2 regions of the Streptomyces sp. NPDC021225 genome follow, and region 1 is predicted to be linked to the other one. Evidence: riboswitches for the same ligand, from Rfam matches in the RefSeq annotation. Region 1 holds a riboswitch; the other holds the start of a gene.
What was found. Region 1 has a riboswitch for S-adenosylmethionine ahead of ACH4S9_RS06065 (aminotransferase class V-fold PLP-dependent enzyme). Riboswitches for the same ligand answer to the same signal wherever they lie in the genome.
Positions count from the first base shown of each region.

Region 2: it holds a riboswitch for S-adenosylmethionine, as region 1 does, so the genes downstream of both, thrC (threonine synthase) here and ACH4S9_RS06065 (aminotransferase class V-fold PLP-dependent enzyme) in region 1, are expected to answer to the same signal.

Region 1 covers NZ_JBIRPV010000001.1:1,314,264-1,321,281, forward strand. Annotated here, with positions in the region: gene ACH4S9_RS06045 (c-type cytochrome) at 1-422, shown strand, start outside; gene ACH4S9_RS06050 (Rieske 2Fe-2S domain-containing protein) at 419-1,474, shown strand; gene ACH4S9_RS06055 (cytochrome bc complex cytochrome b subunit) at 1,471-3,105, shown strand; gene trpD (anthranilate phosphoribosyltransferase) at 3,303-4,376, shown strand; SAM riboswitch class IV at 4,722-4,839, shown strand; gene ACH4S9_RS06065 (aminotransferase class V-fold PLP-dependent enzyme) at 5,044-6,456, shown strand; gene ACH4S9_RS06070 (Lrp/AsnC ligand binding domain-containing protein) at 6,476-6,757, opposite strand; gene ACH4S9_RS06075 (hypothetical protein) at 6,797-7,018, opposite strand, start outside.
Region 2 covers NZ_JBIRPV010000007.1:485,920-492,937, forward strand. Annotated here, with positions in the region: gene thrC (threonine synthase) at 66-1,352, opposite strand; SAM riboswitch class I at 1,371-1,515, opposite strand; gene ACH4S9_RS31000 (glucosyl-3-phosphoglycerate synthase) at 1,687-2,634, shown strand; gene ACH4S9_RS31005 (trehalose-6-phosphate synthase) at 2,691-4,151, shown strand; gene otsB (trehalose-phosphatase) at 4,357-5,208, opposite strand; partial or broken gene ACH4S9_RS31015 (DUF3263 domain-containing protein) at 5,262-5,498, opposite strand; gene ACH4S9_RS31020 (extracellular solute-binding protein) at 5,612-6,874, opposite strand.

The DNA.
Region 1 (7,018 bases):
TGACTCCGACCAAGGAGCAGTACAACCCGGCCGGCGCGGACATCGCCGAGGGCGGTGAGCTCTTCCGTACCAACTGCGCGCAGTGCCACAACTTCGTCGGCAAGGGCGGCGCCCTGACCAACGGCAAGTACGCGCCGTCCCTGGAGGGCGTGTCCGCCAAGCACCTCTACGAGGCCATGCAGACCGGCCCGCAGAACATGCCCTCCTTCCCGGACACCACGCTGCCGGAGGAGAAGAAGAAGGCCATCATCGCGTACCTGGACACGGTCAACAGCGACAAGACCGCGACCCCCGGCGGTATGGAGATCGGCGGCCTGGGCCCGGTGAGTGAGGGTCTGTTCGGCTGGGTCTTCGGCATGGGGGCCATGATCGCCCTGACCATCTGGGTCGCCGCCCGGACCGCAAAGGCCAAGAAGTCATGAGTAGCCACGACATTTCACAAACAGAAGACAACCTGCCACACGGGCAGGGCGAGGGCGGCGCGGTAGAGACGGCGGACAACCCGTTCGCCGACCCGGGTCTGCCCCCGCACGAGCACCGTCAGCAGGACATCGACGAGCGGGTCGCCAGGCGCTCCGAGCGCACGGTCGCGCTGTTCTTCACGGTCTCGATGCTGGCGACGATCGCCTTCATCGCCTCGTATGTGGCCTTCCCGGTAGACAAGATCATCTATGTCTTCCCGCTCGGCCACATCAGCGCGCTGAACTTCTCGCTCGGCCTGACCCTCGGCATCGCCCTCTTCGCCATCGGCGCGGGCGCGGTCCACTGGGCCCGCACGCTGATGTCGGACGTGGAGATCGCCGACGAGCGTCACCCGATCGAGGCCGAGCCCGAGGTCAAGGCCAAGGTCCTGGAGGACTTCCGGGCGGGCGCGGAAGAGTCCGGCTTCGGCCGGCGGAAGCTGGCCCGCAACACCCTCTTCGGCGCGCTGGCCCTGGTGCCGCTCTCCGGCCTGGTGCTGCTGCGCGACCTCGGCCCGCTGCCGGGCGACAAGCTCCGGCACACCAAGTGGGCCAAGGGCAAGCGCCTGATGAACTACAACACGGGTGGGGCGCTGCGCCCCGAGGACATCTCGGTCGGTTCGCTCACCTTCGCCATGCCCGAGGGCATGAGCGAGGCGGACCACGACTTCCAGACGCAGATCGCCAAGGCGGCCCTGATGCTGGTCCGGCTCCAGCCGGAGAACATCAAGGACAAGCGCGAGCTGGACTGGTCGCACGACGGCATCGTGGCGTTCTCGAAGATCTGCACCCACGTCGGCTGCCCGATCAACCTGTACGAGCAGCAGACGCACCACGTCCTGTGCCCCTGTCACCAGTCGACGTTCGACCTCTCCGACGGCGGCCGCGTGATCTTCGGCCCGGCCGGGCACGCCCTGCCGCAGCTGCGGATCGGCGTCAACAAGGACGGTTACCTCGAAGCCAAGGGCGACTTCGCGGAGCCCGTCGGTCCTGCTTACTGGGAGCGCGGATGAGTACTGCAACTGAGACGCAGGCGCGGGGCCGCAAGGCCCCCGCGGGCGAGCGCGTCGCCGACTGGGCGGACGGCCGGCTGGGCATCTACAGCCTGGCCAAGGCCAACATGCGCAAGATCTTCCCGGACCACTGGTCCTTCATGCTGGGTGAGGTCGCGCTCTACAGCTTCATCATCATCATCCTCACGGGTGTGTATCTGACGCTGTTCTTCCACCCCAGCATGGAAGAGGTCGTCTACCACGGTCCGTACGTCCCGATGCAGGGCGTGCGGATGTCCGAGGCGTTCGCCTCGACGCTCGACATCAGCTTCGAGGTGCGCGGCGGTCTGCTCATCCGGCAGATCCACCACTGGGCCGCGCTGATCTTCCTCGCCGCGATGTTCGTGCACATGATGCGCGTCTTCTTCACCGGCGCGTTCCGCAAGCCGCGTGAGATCAACTGGCTGTTCGGCTTCCTGCTGTTCTTCCTCGGCATGCTGACCGGCTTCACCGGCTACTCGCTCCCCGACGACCTGCTCTCCGGCACCGGTCTGCGGTTCATCGAGGGCGTGTTCCTGTCGATCCCGGTCGTCGGCACCTACATCTCGATGTTCGTGTTCGGCGGCGAGTTCCCCGGGATGGACCTGATCCCCAGGCTCTACCCGGTCCACGTCCTGCTGCTGCCGGGCATCATGCTCGGCCTGCTGGTGGCGCACCTGATCCTGGTCTTCTACCACAAGCACACGCAGTACCCCGGGCCCGGCAAGACCGAGAAGAACGTCGTCGGCATGCCTCTGCTGCCGGTCTACATGGCCAAGGCGGGCGGGTTCTTCTTCCTGGTCTTCGGTGTGATCGCGATCCTCTCCGCGGTCGCCACCATCAACCCGATCTGGGCCATCGGCCCGTACCGCCCGGACCATGTGTCCACCGGCGCCCAGCCCGACTGGTACATGGGCTTCGCCGAGGGTCTGGTCCGTGTGATGCCCGGCTGGGAGATCACCCTGTGGGGCCACACGCTGGTCCTGGGCGTGTTCATCCCGATCGTGCTGTTCCCGCTGGTCCTGTTCGCGATCGGGGTCTACCCCTTCATCGAGTCCTGGATCACCGGCGACAAGCGCGAGCACCACATCCTGGACCGCCCGCGCAACGCCCCGACCCGTACCGCCTTCGGCGTCGCCTGGCTGACCGCGTACTTCGTGATGCTGATCGGTGGTGGTAACGACCTGTGGGCCACCCACTTCCATCTGTCGATCAACGCCATCACGTGGTTCGTCCGGATCGGCTTCTTCGTCGGCCCGGTGCTGGCCTTCATCATCACCAAGCGGATCTGCCTGGGTCTCCAGCGGCGCGACAAGGACAAGGTGCTGCACGGGCGCGAGACCGGCATCATCAAGCGGCTGCCGCACGGCGAGTTCATCGAGGTGCACGCGCCGCTCTCGCAGGAGGACCTGCACATGCTCACCCAGCATGAGCAGCCCAAGGCGCTCGAGGTCGGCCCCGAGGTCGACGAGAACGGTGTGCGCCGGAAGATAAAGCGGTCGGAGAAGCTCCGGGCCAAGCTGTCCAAGGGCTACTACGGCGGGGACAACGTCATCCCCAAGCCGACCGCCGAGGAGTACAAGGAGATCACCAGCGGCCACGGCCACCACTGATCCCCTTCAGCGAACACCTCAGCTGTACGCCACACACCCCAGGGCCCCGGCCCGGACCACACGGTCCGGCCCGGGGCCCCGGGCCGTTTTCGTACCGCTCCGGTCCGCGCCGATGGGGCCGATAGGCTTGCCGGGGGCCGTCGCACAGCCGAGCTATGAGGCCCCAGCCCTGACCAGCCGAGTTCCAGGAGCGGACCATGGACGTTGTGACCCCAGCCGGAGGCGACAACCGCGCGACGGCCCGCACCTGGCCGGACGTACTCGACTCGCTGCTGCTCGGCCAGGACCTCACCGCCGACGACACCGCCTGGGTCATGGACCGGATCATGCGCGGCGAGGCCAGCGACGCGCAGATCGCCGGCTTCGCGGTCGCGCTGCGCGCCAAGGGCGCGACGGTGGCGGAGGTGTCCGGGCTGGTCCGGATCATGTACGAGCACGCGAACGTGATCGAGGTGCCCGGGCCGACCGTCGACATCGTGGGCACGGGCGGCGACCGCGCCAAGACCGTCAACATCTCCACGATGTCGGCGCTCGTGGTGGCGGGCACCGGGGCCAAGGTGGTCAAGCACGGCAGCCGCGCCTGGTCCTCCGCCAGCGGCTCCTCCGACGTCCTCGGCAAGCTCGGCGTCAATCTGGACCTGTCCCCGGCGCGCGTGGCCGAGGTCGCCGAGGAGGCCGGCATCACCTTCTGCTTCGCGGCGCACTTCCACCCCGCGCTGCGCCATGTCGGGACCGCGCGCAGCGACCTCGGCATCGCCACCATCTTCAACTTCCTCGGCCCGCTGACCAACCCCGCCCGGGTGCGCGCCCAGGCCACCGGGGTCGCCGACATCCGCATGGCGCCCATCCTGGCCGGGGTGCTCGCCGAGCGCGGCTCCTCCGCGCTGGTCGTCCGCGGCGACGACGGCCTGGACGAACTGACCATCACCTCCACCTCCCAGGTGTGGGTGGTCGAGGGCGGCACCGTCCGTCAGGAGACCTTCGACCCGCGCGACGTCGGCATCGAACTGGCCCCGGTGGAGTCCCTGCGCGGCGCCGACGCGTCGTACAACGCGGATGTCGCGCGGCGGCTGCTGGCGGGGGAGCGCGGCCCCGTACGGGACGCGGTGCTGCTCAACTCGGCCGCGGGGCTGGTCGCGCTGGAGGGCGGGACGGGCGGCAAGCCGCTGCCCGAGCGGATCGCGGCGGGCATGGAGAAGGCGGCGGAGTCCATCGACTCGGGCGCGGCGCGGGCGGCGCTGGAGCGGTGGGTTCTGGCCACGAACGCGTAGCGCCCTGCGGCGGGCGGTCTGGGTGCAGCCTCCGCCCGGGTCCGGCGGGGCCGCCCCCCGGCCCCGCGCCTGCGACGGGCGCTTCCCCTACCCGCCCCTTCCCGCAGCATCGAGATGCGGCTCCGCCGCGTGAGGGGGCAAGCCTCCGGACCCCCGGACGCCCTTCGGGCGTGTCCTCAATCGCCGGACGGGCTGACAGCCCGTCCGGCGATTGAGGACCGGGGTCCGGGGCGGAGCCCCGGTTCGGGAAGGGGCGGGGCGGGGACAAGGCACGCCGCAGGCGGAGTTGTCCGTATCGCGGACAGGGGGTTCGGGCTTCGGGCGGGCGTGGCATACTCCTGCGCAGGTCACGAGCGACAGCGACTTCGGCCCCGGCCCGCTGTCCGGCAACCCTCCGTCCGTGGCGGGGTGCCCCGGGTGATGACCAGGCCGCAGGCAGCGAGGTCTGCGGCAAGCGCGGACCCCTCGCGAAAACCAGGGGTCCTGGTCGTCGAGGGAGTTCTTCCGTGATGCAGCGAATGCGCTAGGGCCGACGGCCCCTTCTTCCCCTCAACCGGCGCGGTGCCGACTTCGCCCGCGCGTTGAGCTTCTTTCCGCGTGCCCGACGGCGGGCTGCCGCACGCACGCGTGACGCATTCAACTCTTCGCCCTCCCGGGAGACTTCGCCATGTCCGCGACCGCTGCTGCTGCCGCCACCGCCACCCACACCCCGCTGCCCGTCCTCGGCCGGGACGTCCTGGTCCCGCTCGTCACGGGCGGCGAGGTCGACTACGCCGCACTCGACTACGCCGCCAGCGCCCCCGCCCTCCAGCGGGTCTGGGACGACATCGCGGCCTACGCCCCGTACTACGGCAGCGTGCACCGCGGCGCCGGCTATCTCTCGCAGCTGTCCACCGATCTGTTCGAGAACAGCCGCAAGGAGGTGGCCGCCTTCCTCGGCTGCCGCCCCGACGACCAGGTGGTCTTCACCCGCGCCACCACCGACTCGCTCAACCTGCTCGCCGCCGCGCTGCCGCAGGGCACCCGGGTGTTCGTGTTCGAGACCGAGCACCACGCCTCGCTGCTGCCGTGGCAGCAGCGGGAGGGCATCGAGGTCGGCTATCTGAGCGCGCCGCGCTCCCCGCGGCAGGCCGTGGAGACGCTGGAGCGGGCGCTGGCCGCGTGGCGAGCGGACGACCAGGAGGCTGACACGGGCGCGGGCGCGGGCGCGGCGCTGGTGTGTGTGACCGGTGCGTCGAATGTGACTGGTGAGCTGTGGCCGGTGCGGGAGCTGGCGGAGGTGGCCCATGCGCATGGCGCCCGTATCGTGCTGGACGCGGCCCAGCTGGCCCCGCACCACCCCGTGGACATCGCCGCCCTGGACGTCGACTGGGTCGCGTTCTCCGGGCACAAGCTGTACGCGCCGTTCGGGGCGGGCGTGCTGGCGGGGCGCGCGGACTGGCTGCGCGCGGCCCGGCCGTATCTCGCGGGCGGCGGGGCCAGCCGCAAGGTGGCCCTCAGCGTCCGAGAGGGAGTCGGCGAGGTGGAGGTGGAGTGGCACACCACCGAGGCCCGGCACGAGGCCGGCTCGCCGAACGTCATCGGGGCGTACGCGATCGCGTCGGCCTGCAAGGCGCTGACCGAGGCCGGGTTCGAGTCCCTGGTGGCCCGGGAGCGGCGGCTGATCGCCAAGGTCCGTGAGGGGCTGGCCGAGGTGGACGAGGTGAGGGTGCTGTCGCTGTTCGGCGACGACGCCCCCCGGGTGGGGGTCATCTCCTTCGTGGTGGAGGGCTGGAACAGCTCGCACTTCGCGGCCGCCCTCTCCGCGGAGTACGGCATCGGCGTGCGCGACGGCCTGTTCTGCGCGCATCCGCTGGTGCGCACCCTGCTGGGCGGCGAGCCCGGGGAGGCGGGCGAGTGCGGGGCCCCGGAGACCGCGCCGGGGGAGCGGTCGCTGAACGCGATCCGGGTCAGCTTCGGCGCGGGCACCCCCGACGAGCACGTCGAGCGGTTCGTGGGCGCGGTGAAGGAGCTGGTCCGGGACGGCGCGAAGTGGAGCTACCGCACCGAGGACGGGCGCTGCGTCCCGGACCGCGGCTGAACCGCGAAGGGGCGCGAACTCAGCCGTCGAGGCCGATCGCGAAGGCCGCCTCGAGGTCGTGCTGGGAGTAGGTGCGGAAGGCGATGTGGGTCTCGGTGGAGGCCACGCCGGGCACCTTGCTGATCCGGCCCGGGATGACGTCCGCGAGGTCGTCGTGCCGGGCCACCCGCACCATCGCGATCAGGTTGTGCGCCCCGGTGACCGAGTAGACCTCGCTCACGCCGTCGATCGCGGCGATCCTCTCGGCGATCTCGGGGATCTGGTCCACGTCGGTCTTGATGAGCACGATCGAAGTGATCACGGCTGGCTTTCTCCCTCGCTGGTGACTGCCCCGCTCACTCTAAGACTTGATCCGTAACTCACCAAAGGGTGAGCTGTGGACTGCGGCCGGGGCGGGGACCAGGCTTTCCGGCGTGGTCACGCGGGCGTGACTCATCCGGGGTCGCTCGGTTCCGCCGTCCGGCGGTTCGGGGAGCAGAGGTTTCACGGTGTTGCCGTGGGACTGCCACGCGACCCGACCGCCGGGGCGGTTTCGGGCTCGGTGTGGTTGACTCCCGCAGCG
Region 2 (7,018 bases), on a different contig from region 1:
TGCTGCGGGGGGCGAGGGCGAATTCGAGGGGCGAATTCAAGCCAGCTGGTTTGAGCGGGCCCGATTCAGGCCAGACCAGCTTCGCGGAACGCGTCGAGGCTGGGGCGGATCACCGCCGTGGGTCCACTCGTCGGGGCGACCGCGTCGAGCGTCTTGAGGCCGTCGCCGGTGTTGAGCACGACGGTGGTGAGGGTGGGGTCCAGCACCCCGTTCTCGAGCAGCTTCCTCGTCACGCCCAGGGTCACCCCGCCGGCGGTCTCCGCGAAGATCCCCTCCGTACGGGCCAGCAGCTTGATCGCGTCCACGATCTGCTCGTCGTTCACGTCCTCCACCGCCCCGCCCGTGCGGCGCGCGATGTCCAGTACATACGGCCCGTCCGCCGGGTTGCCGATGGCCAGCGACTTGGCGATGGTGTTCGGCTTCTGCGGCCGCACCACGTCCTGGCCCGCCTTGAAGGCGGTGGAGACCGGGGAGCAGCCCTCGGCCTGGGCGCCGAAGATCTTGTACGGCTTGTCCTCGACCAGGCCGAGCTCGATGAGCTCCTTCAGCCCCTTGTCGATCTTCGTCAGCTGCGAGCCCGAGGCGATCGGGATGACGAGCTGGTCCGGCAGCCGCCAGCCGAGCTGTTCGCAGATCTCGTACGCGAGGGTCTTGGACCCCTCCGCGTAGTACGGGCGGAGGTTGACGTTGACAAAGCCCCAGCCCTCGCCCGCCGGGTCGCCGATCAGCTCGCTGCAGAAGCGGTTGACGTCGTCGTAGGTGCCCTCGATGGCGACCAGGTCACCGCCGTAGATCGCGGCCATGACGACCTTGCCCTGCTCCAGGTCGTGCGGGATGAAGGTGCAGGAGCGCAGGCCCGCGCGGGCGGCCGCGGCGCCGACCGCGCCCGCGAGGTTGCCGGTGGAGGAGCAGGAGAGGGTGGTGAAGCCGAAGGCGCGGGCGGCCTCGACGGCCTGGGCGACGACGCGGTCCTTGAAGGAGTGCGTCGGGTTCCCGGAGTCGTCCTTGATGTGCAGCTCGCCGGTCACGCCCAGCTCGCGGGCGAGGTTGTCGGCCTTCACCAGCTTGGTGAACCCGGGGTTGATGTTGGGCTTGTCGGCCACGTCCGCCGGGACGGGCAGCAGCGGGGCGTAGCGCCAGATGTTGTTCGGGCCCGCCTCGATCCGCCGGCGCAGCCCCTCCGGGTCGCCGGTCGGCAGGTCGTACGCGACCTCGAGCGGCCCGAAACACTCCACACAGGCGAAAATGGGGCCGAGGGGGAAACGCTCACCGCACTCGCGACAGGACAGTGCGACGGCGGGACCGAGCGAGACGGAAGAGGTGGTGGAGCTTTCGACAGCTTGCACAGCCATGGGAGGCGAGGCCCTTTCTCCTCATCTTCCTCACGGCGCATCTCGCCGCGAGCCGGAATTGGCACCTTCCCGAGCCGGGGCCCCGCTTCGCGTAGAACGCAGGACCGGCTGGAGGGTTGCCGGGGCTTCAACGGGCCGTTCCCTCTGCCCCTCTGGATGAGCGGTATGACGCCGGGCACAGCGCGGCGTTTTTGTCGCACGCGGACCCCCGACATACGACGGTCACGTGCGTTGTTCAAGACTGTAACCGAAGGCCTGGATGGTTGAGATAGTCGTCCGAGGCGCGAGATGGGTCACAGCTGACGCGCGCCAGGCACAACAGGGAGGCATGGCCGTGCTGGAAGAGGTGGAACGCTGGCTGAAGGAGCGGTCCTGGTCCGCCGGCGACCGTCCGCTCGACCGCCTGCTGGCCGCCAAGCGCGCCACGGGCAGGACCGTGAGCGTCGTCCTGCCCGCCCTCAACGAGGAGGCGACGGTCGGCGAGATCGCCGCGGCCATCCGCCGCGAGCTGATGGGCGAGGCCGCCCCGCTGGTCGACGAGCTGGTGGTGATGGACTCCGGGTCCACCGACCGCACCGCCGAGGTCGCCGCGGCGGCCGGTGCGAGGGTGGTGCACCGCGACGCCGTGCTGCCCGAGCTGCCCACGCTGCCCGGCAAGGGCGAGGTGCTGTGGCGCTCGCTGCTGGCGACCAGCGGCGACATCATCTGCTTCATAGACGCCGACCTGCGGGAATTCGACGCGCGCTTCGTCTCCGGGATCGTCGGCCCGCTGCTGACCGACCCGGACGTACACCTGGTCAAGGGGATGTACGACCGGCCGCTCGGCAACGCCTCCGGCCAGGGCGGGCGGGTCACCGAGCTGGTCGCCCGGCCGCTGCTCAATCTGCACTGGCCGCAGCTGGCCGGTTTCGTACAGCCGCTCGGCGGCGAGTACGCGGCGCGCCGCTCGCTGCTGGAGCGGCTGCCCTTCCCCGTCGGATACGGGGTGGAGCTGGCCATTCTCATCGACTCGCTGCACACGGTCGGACTCGGCGCGCTCGCCCAGGTCGACCTCGGCGTGCGCAAACACCGCCACCAGGACCCGCAGGCGCTCGGCCGGATGGCGGCCACGATCTACCGCACGGCCCAGCTGCGGCTGGCGCGCGGGCATCTGGTGCGGCCGCGGCTGACCCAGTTCGACCGGGACGAGGGCGGTTTTGTGGCGCGGACGAGCGCCGTGGACACGGAGGAGCGGCCGCCGATGATCGAGATCCCGGAGTACGCGGAGCGGCGGGCGGCGTGAGGGGGAAGAAACCGCACGCACGTTTGCGCGACGCGTGGGATGGCTAGGTACGCGACATGGCCTCTGAGCACACTGCTGCACAGGTCCTCGTCGCGTCCAACCGCGGCCCGGTCTCGTACGCCCTGCGGGAGGACGGGTCGCTTGCCCCCAAGCGCGGCGGCGGCGGGCTGGTCTCCGGCCTCAGCGCCATAGGGCCGGACGCCGGCGCGGTGTGGGTCTGCGCGGCGCTGGGCGACGGCGACCGCGAGGCGGCCCGGCGGGCCGGGCCCGGCCATCTGGACCCGGGCGACACCGGCGGACAGCTGGTGCGGATGCTCGACATCGCGCCGGAGATCTTCGACGCCGCGTACAACGGCATCGCGAACTCGGTGCTGTGGTTCGTCCACCACCTGCTCTACCAGACGCCGCTGGAGCCGGTCTTCGGCGCGGAGTTCCGCGCCCAGTGGGACGCCTACCGGACGTACAACGCGGCCTTCGCGGACGCCCTCGCCCAGGAGGCCGCCGACGGCGCCGCCGTGCTGATCCAGGACTACCACCTGGCGCTGGTGCCAGGACTGCTCCGCGAGCGCCGGCCGGACCTGCGGATCGGCCATTTCTCGCACACCCCCTGGGCGCCCCCGGACTACTACCGGCTGCTGCCGGACGACGTGGCGGCGGACGTGCTGCGCGGCATCCTGGGCGGCGACCGCGCCGCGTTCCTCACCGAGCGCTGGGCCCTGGCCTTCGCCGACTGCGCCGCGGCCGTGCTCGGCGCGGAGGTGGTGCGGGACGGCCCGCGGCTGTCCGTGCGCCTCGAGGGGCGCGAGACCCGGCTGGGCGTGCACGGCCTCGGCGCGGACGCGGATTTCCTGCGGAAGCGGTCCCGGGCCGCGGACGTCGACGAGCGGCTGACGGCCCTGCGCGCGCAGATCGGCCCCGGGCGCAAGACCGTCGTCCGGGTGGACCGCACCGAGCTGTCCAAGAACATCGTCCGCGGGCTGCTGGCCTACCGGCGGCTGCTGGAGACCCGCCCCGAGTGGCGGGAGCGCGTGGTGCACGTGGCCTTCGCCTACCCCTCCCGCCAGGACCTGGCCGTCTACCGCGACTACACGGACGAGGTGCGGCGGGTCGCCGACGCGATCAACGCCGACTACGGCACGGAAGGCTGGCAGCCGGTCGCCCTCCATGTGAAGGACGACTTCGCGCGGTCGCTCGCGGCCTACCGGCTGGCGGACGTGGCCCTGGTCAACCCGATCCGGGACGGGATGAACCTGGTCGCCAAGGAGGTGCCGGTGGTCTCCGAGCAGGGGTGCGCGCTGGTGCTCTCGCGGGAGGCCGGGGCGTACGCGGAGCTGGGCGCCGACGCGCTGGTGGTGAACCCGTACGACATCGAGGCGACGGCGCGGGCGCTGCACGAGGCGCTGTCGATGGGGGACGGCGAGCGGGCGGAGCGCACGAAGCGGCTGGCCGCGGCGGCGACTGCGCTGCCGCCCGCGCAGTGGTTCCTCGCGCAGCTGCGCGAGCTGACGGATGTCTGACGCCTGCGGCGGGCCTTGTCCCCTACCCGCCCCTTCCCGCAACCGGGGGCAAGCCCCCGGACCCCCGGACGCCCTTCGGGCGTGTCCTCAAGCGCCGGACGGGCTGGACTAAGCCCGCCCGGCGCTTGAGGGCAAAGCACAGCCAGCCCGTCCGGCGTTTGAGGACCGGGGTCCGGGGCGGAGCCCCGGTTCGGGAAGGCGCGAGCTAGCGGTCCTCGACCGCCGCGGCCAGCGCCGTCAGCAGGGCGACGACACCCGCGGGGCCGTCGACCACCAGGTCGGCCCGCTGGGCCAGCTCGGTGACCTCGCTGCTGCCGCTGCACACCAGCACCCCCGGCACCCCCTGCGCCCTCAACCGCTCCACCGCCGCGAACGCGGCCAGGTCCCCCAGGTCGTCGCCCGCGTACAGCACCGCCGAGGCCCCGGTCTCGCGTACGTGCTCGGTGAGGGCGACACCCTTGTCCACGCCCGGCGGGCGCAGTTCGAGCACCAGGCGGCCGGGCTCCACGATCAACCCGTGCCGCTCGGCGAGCCGCCGCACCGGCTCGCGCAGCGCCTCGAAGGCGCCCTGCGGGTCGGCGGCGCGGCGGGTGTGGACGGCGACGGCGCGCCCCTTCTCCTCCACGGTGGCGCCGCGCGCGGCGCCGACCGCGGCGAGTACGTCCGGGATGCCGGCCTGGGCCGCCGCAACGCCCGGGTGCGGGGGCGGGGCGGTGACCTCGCGGTCGGCGGCGTCCCAGCGCTCGGCGCCGTAGTGGCCGAGGACCACGAGGTGGTCGAGGTCCGGGGCCTCGGCGAAGCCGCCGTACTCCACGGCGAGGGCGGCGGGACGGCCGGTGATCACCGCGACGGAGCCCAGCCGCGGGGCGAGTCGGGAGAGCGCGGGCACGGCGCCGGGGTGGGCGCGCGCCTGGTCGGGGTCGGGGACGATGTCGGCGAGGGTGCCGTCGAAGTCGAGTGCGACGACGGCTTCCCCGGGCCGCTGGAGGATCGCGTCGAGGCCTTCACGGCCGGCCGCTGTCGTGGGTACGGGAAGAGGGTGGCTGTGGCTGCCCATGCGGCCGACCCTATCGCCGGGGCGGGTGGGAAGGTGGGGCGATCCGGATTCGTTCAGCGGCGTCCGCGCCTCGCCTCGCGCACGCGGCGCAGGCGGTTGACGGTCACCGGGTCGTGGGCGAGGGCGCGGGGGTCGTCCAGGAGGGCGTTGAGGAGCTGGTAGTAGCGGGTCGGCGAGATGCCGAGCCGCTCGCGTATCGCACGCTCCTTGGCGCCGGGGCCCGGCCAGCCGTGCCGCTCCACGGCGAGCACGGCCCGGTCCCGCTCGGAGAGGCCGGCCGCCTCGCCGGGCGCCTCGCCCGGCCCGTCCGTACGCCCCTCCCTACGCTCATCCGTACGCTCGTCCCCGTACTCGCTCTCGCCGCGCCCGTCCCCCTGCGCGTCCTGCCCGCCGTGCTCCATCGCTAGCTCGCCGCGCTCTCCATCGCGTCGGCCTCGCGCTGGACCTCGCTGAGCACGCCCGCCGGGTCGCCGCCCTTGGCCACCGCCGCGCCGATCTTGTTCTTCAGGTTCTGGTTGACCGTCGCCCAGGAGGTCTTGTCCACCGGGTAGAACTGCGCCGTCCCCAGCTCGTCGAGGAACTTCCACAGCCGCTTGTACTGGGTCTCCTTGCGCATCTCCTCGGAGGCCTTGGTGGTCACCGGCAGCAGGTCGTACTGGGTGGTGAAGTCGAGCACGTTCTTCCGGTCGTACAGGAAGTCCAGGAAGAGCCCCGCCTGTCTACGGTTGCCGTTCTGCTTGAAGGCCATGATCCAGTCGGCGACGCCGAGGGTGGAGGTGGACTTCCCGTCGCGGCCGGGCAGCGGCGCGGTGCCGTACTTGATGCCGTGGCCGTCCGCCTGCTGCATCAGGGTCGGGTGGCCGTTGAGCATGCCGACCTCGCCGCGCGTGAAGGCGTCGAAGATGTCCTGGCGGTTGGTGCGGGCCGGGGCGTCGGGGCCGGTGAGGCCCTTGCCGACCAGCTCGTCGCGCAGCCACTCGAGGGTCTTGATGTTCTGGGTCGAGTCGATGGTGTAGCTGCCGTTGGAGTCGCTGTAGCCGCCACCGCCGCCGAGCAGCCACATCAGGGCCTCGCCCTGTCCCTCCTCGGGGCCGAGCGGCAGCCCGTAGGGGATCTTCACTCCGATCGCCTTGAGCTGGACGGCGGCTTCCTTCAGCTCGGCCCAGGTCTCCGGGACCGAGGTGATGCCGGCCTGGTCGAACAGCCCCTTGTTGTAGAAGAAGAGCCGGGCGCTCGAGACGAAGGGCAGCCCGTACGCCACCCGCTTGACCTCGCCCGCCCGCGCGATGGAGTCGATGAACCCGGCCTGGGTGGGTATGGAGAGCATCTGGTCGGCGCGGTAGAGCTTGCCCTCGGCGGCGAAGTCGGCGTACGCGCCGATCTGCGCGATGTCCGGGGCCTCGCCCTTCTTGACCATCTCGCCGAGGCGCTTGTCGATCTCGGTCCAGCTCAGGATCGTGACATCGACCTTGATGTCCTTGTGCTTGGCCTCGAACGCCCGGGCCAGCTTGTCCCAGTACTTCTGCGAGCTGTTGGCCGAGCTGTCGCCGTAGTCGGCCGCCACCACCTTCAGGGTGACTTCGCCAGAGCCGCCGCTTCCGGTTCCGCACGCCGTCAGCGCGGGCGATATCGCCGCCGCCGCGGCACCCGCCGCCGTCAGACCCATGAATCGCCGACGCTGCACTGCTCTTCCCCACCCTCGTGGTTTGACCGCCCTCCTGGCCGGTCCCCAGGAGGGTCGAGCGAGTCTGCCCCGCATTCCTCCACAGGGTCTACACCATACGGATATCGCTTAGGTATCGAACTTCAC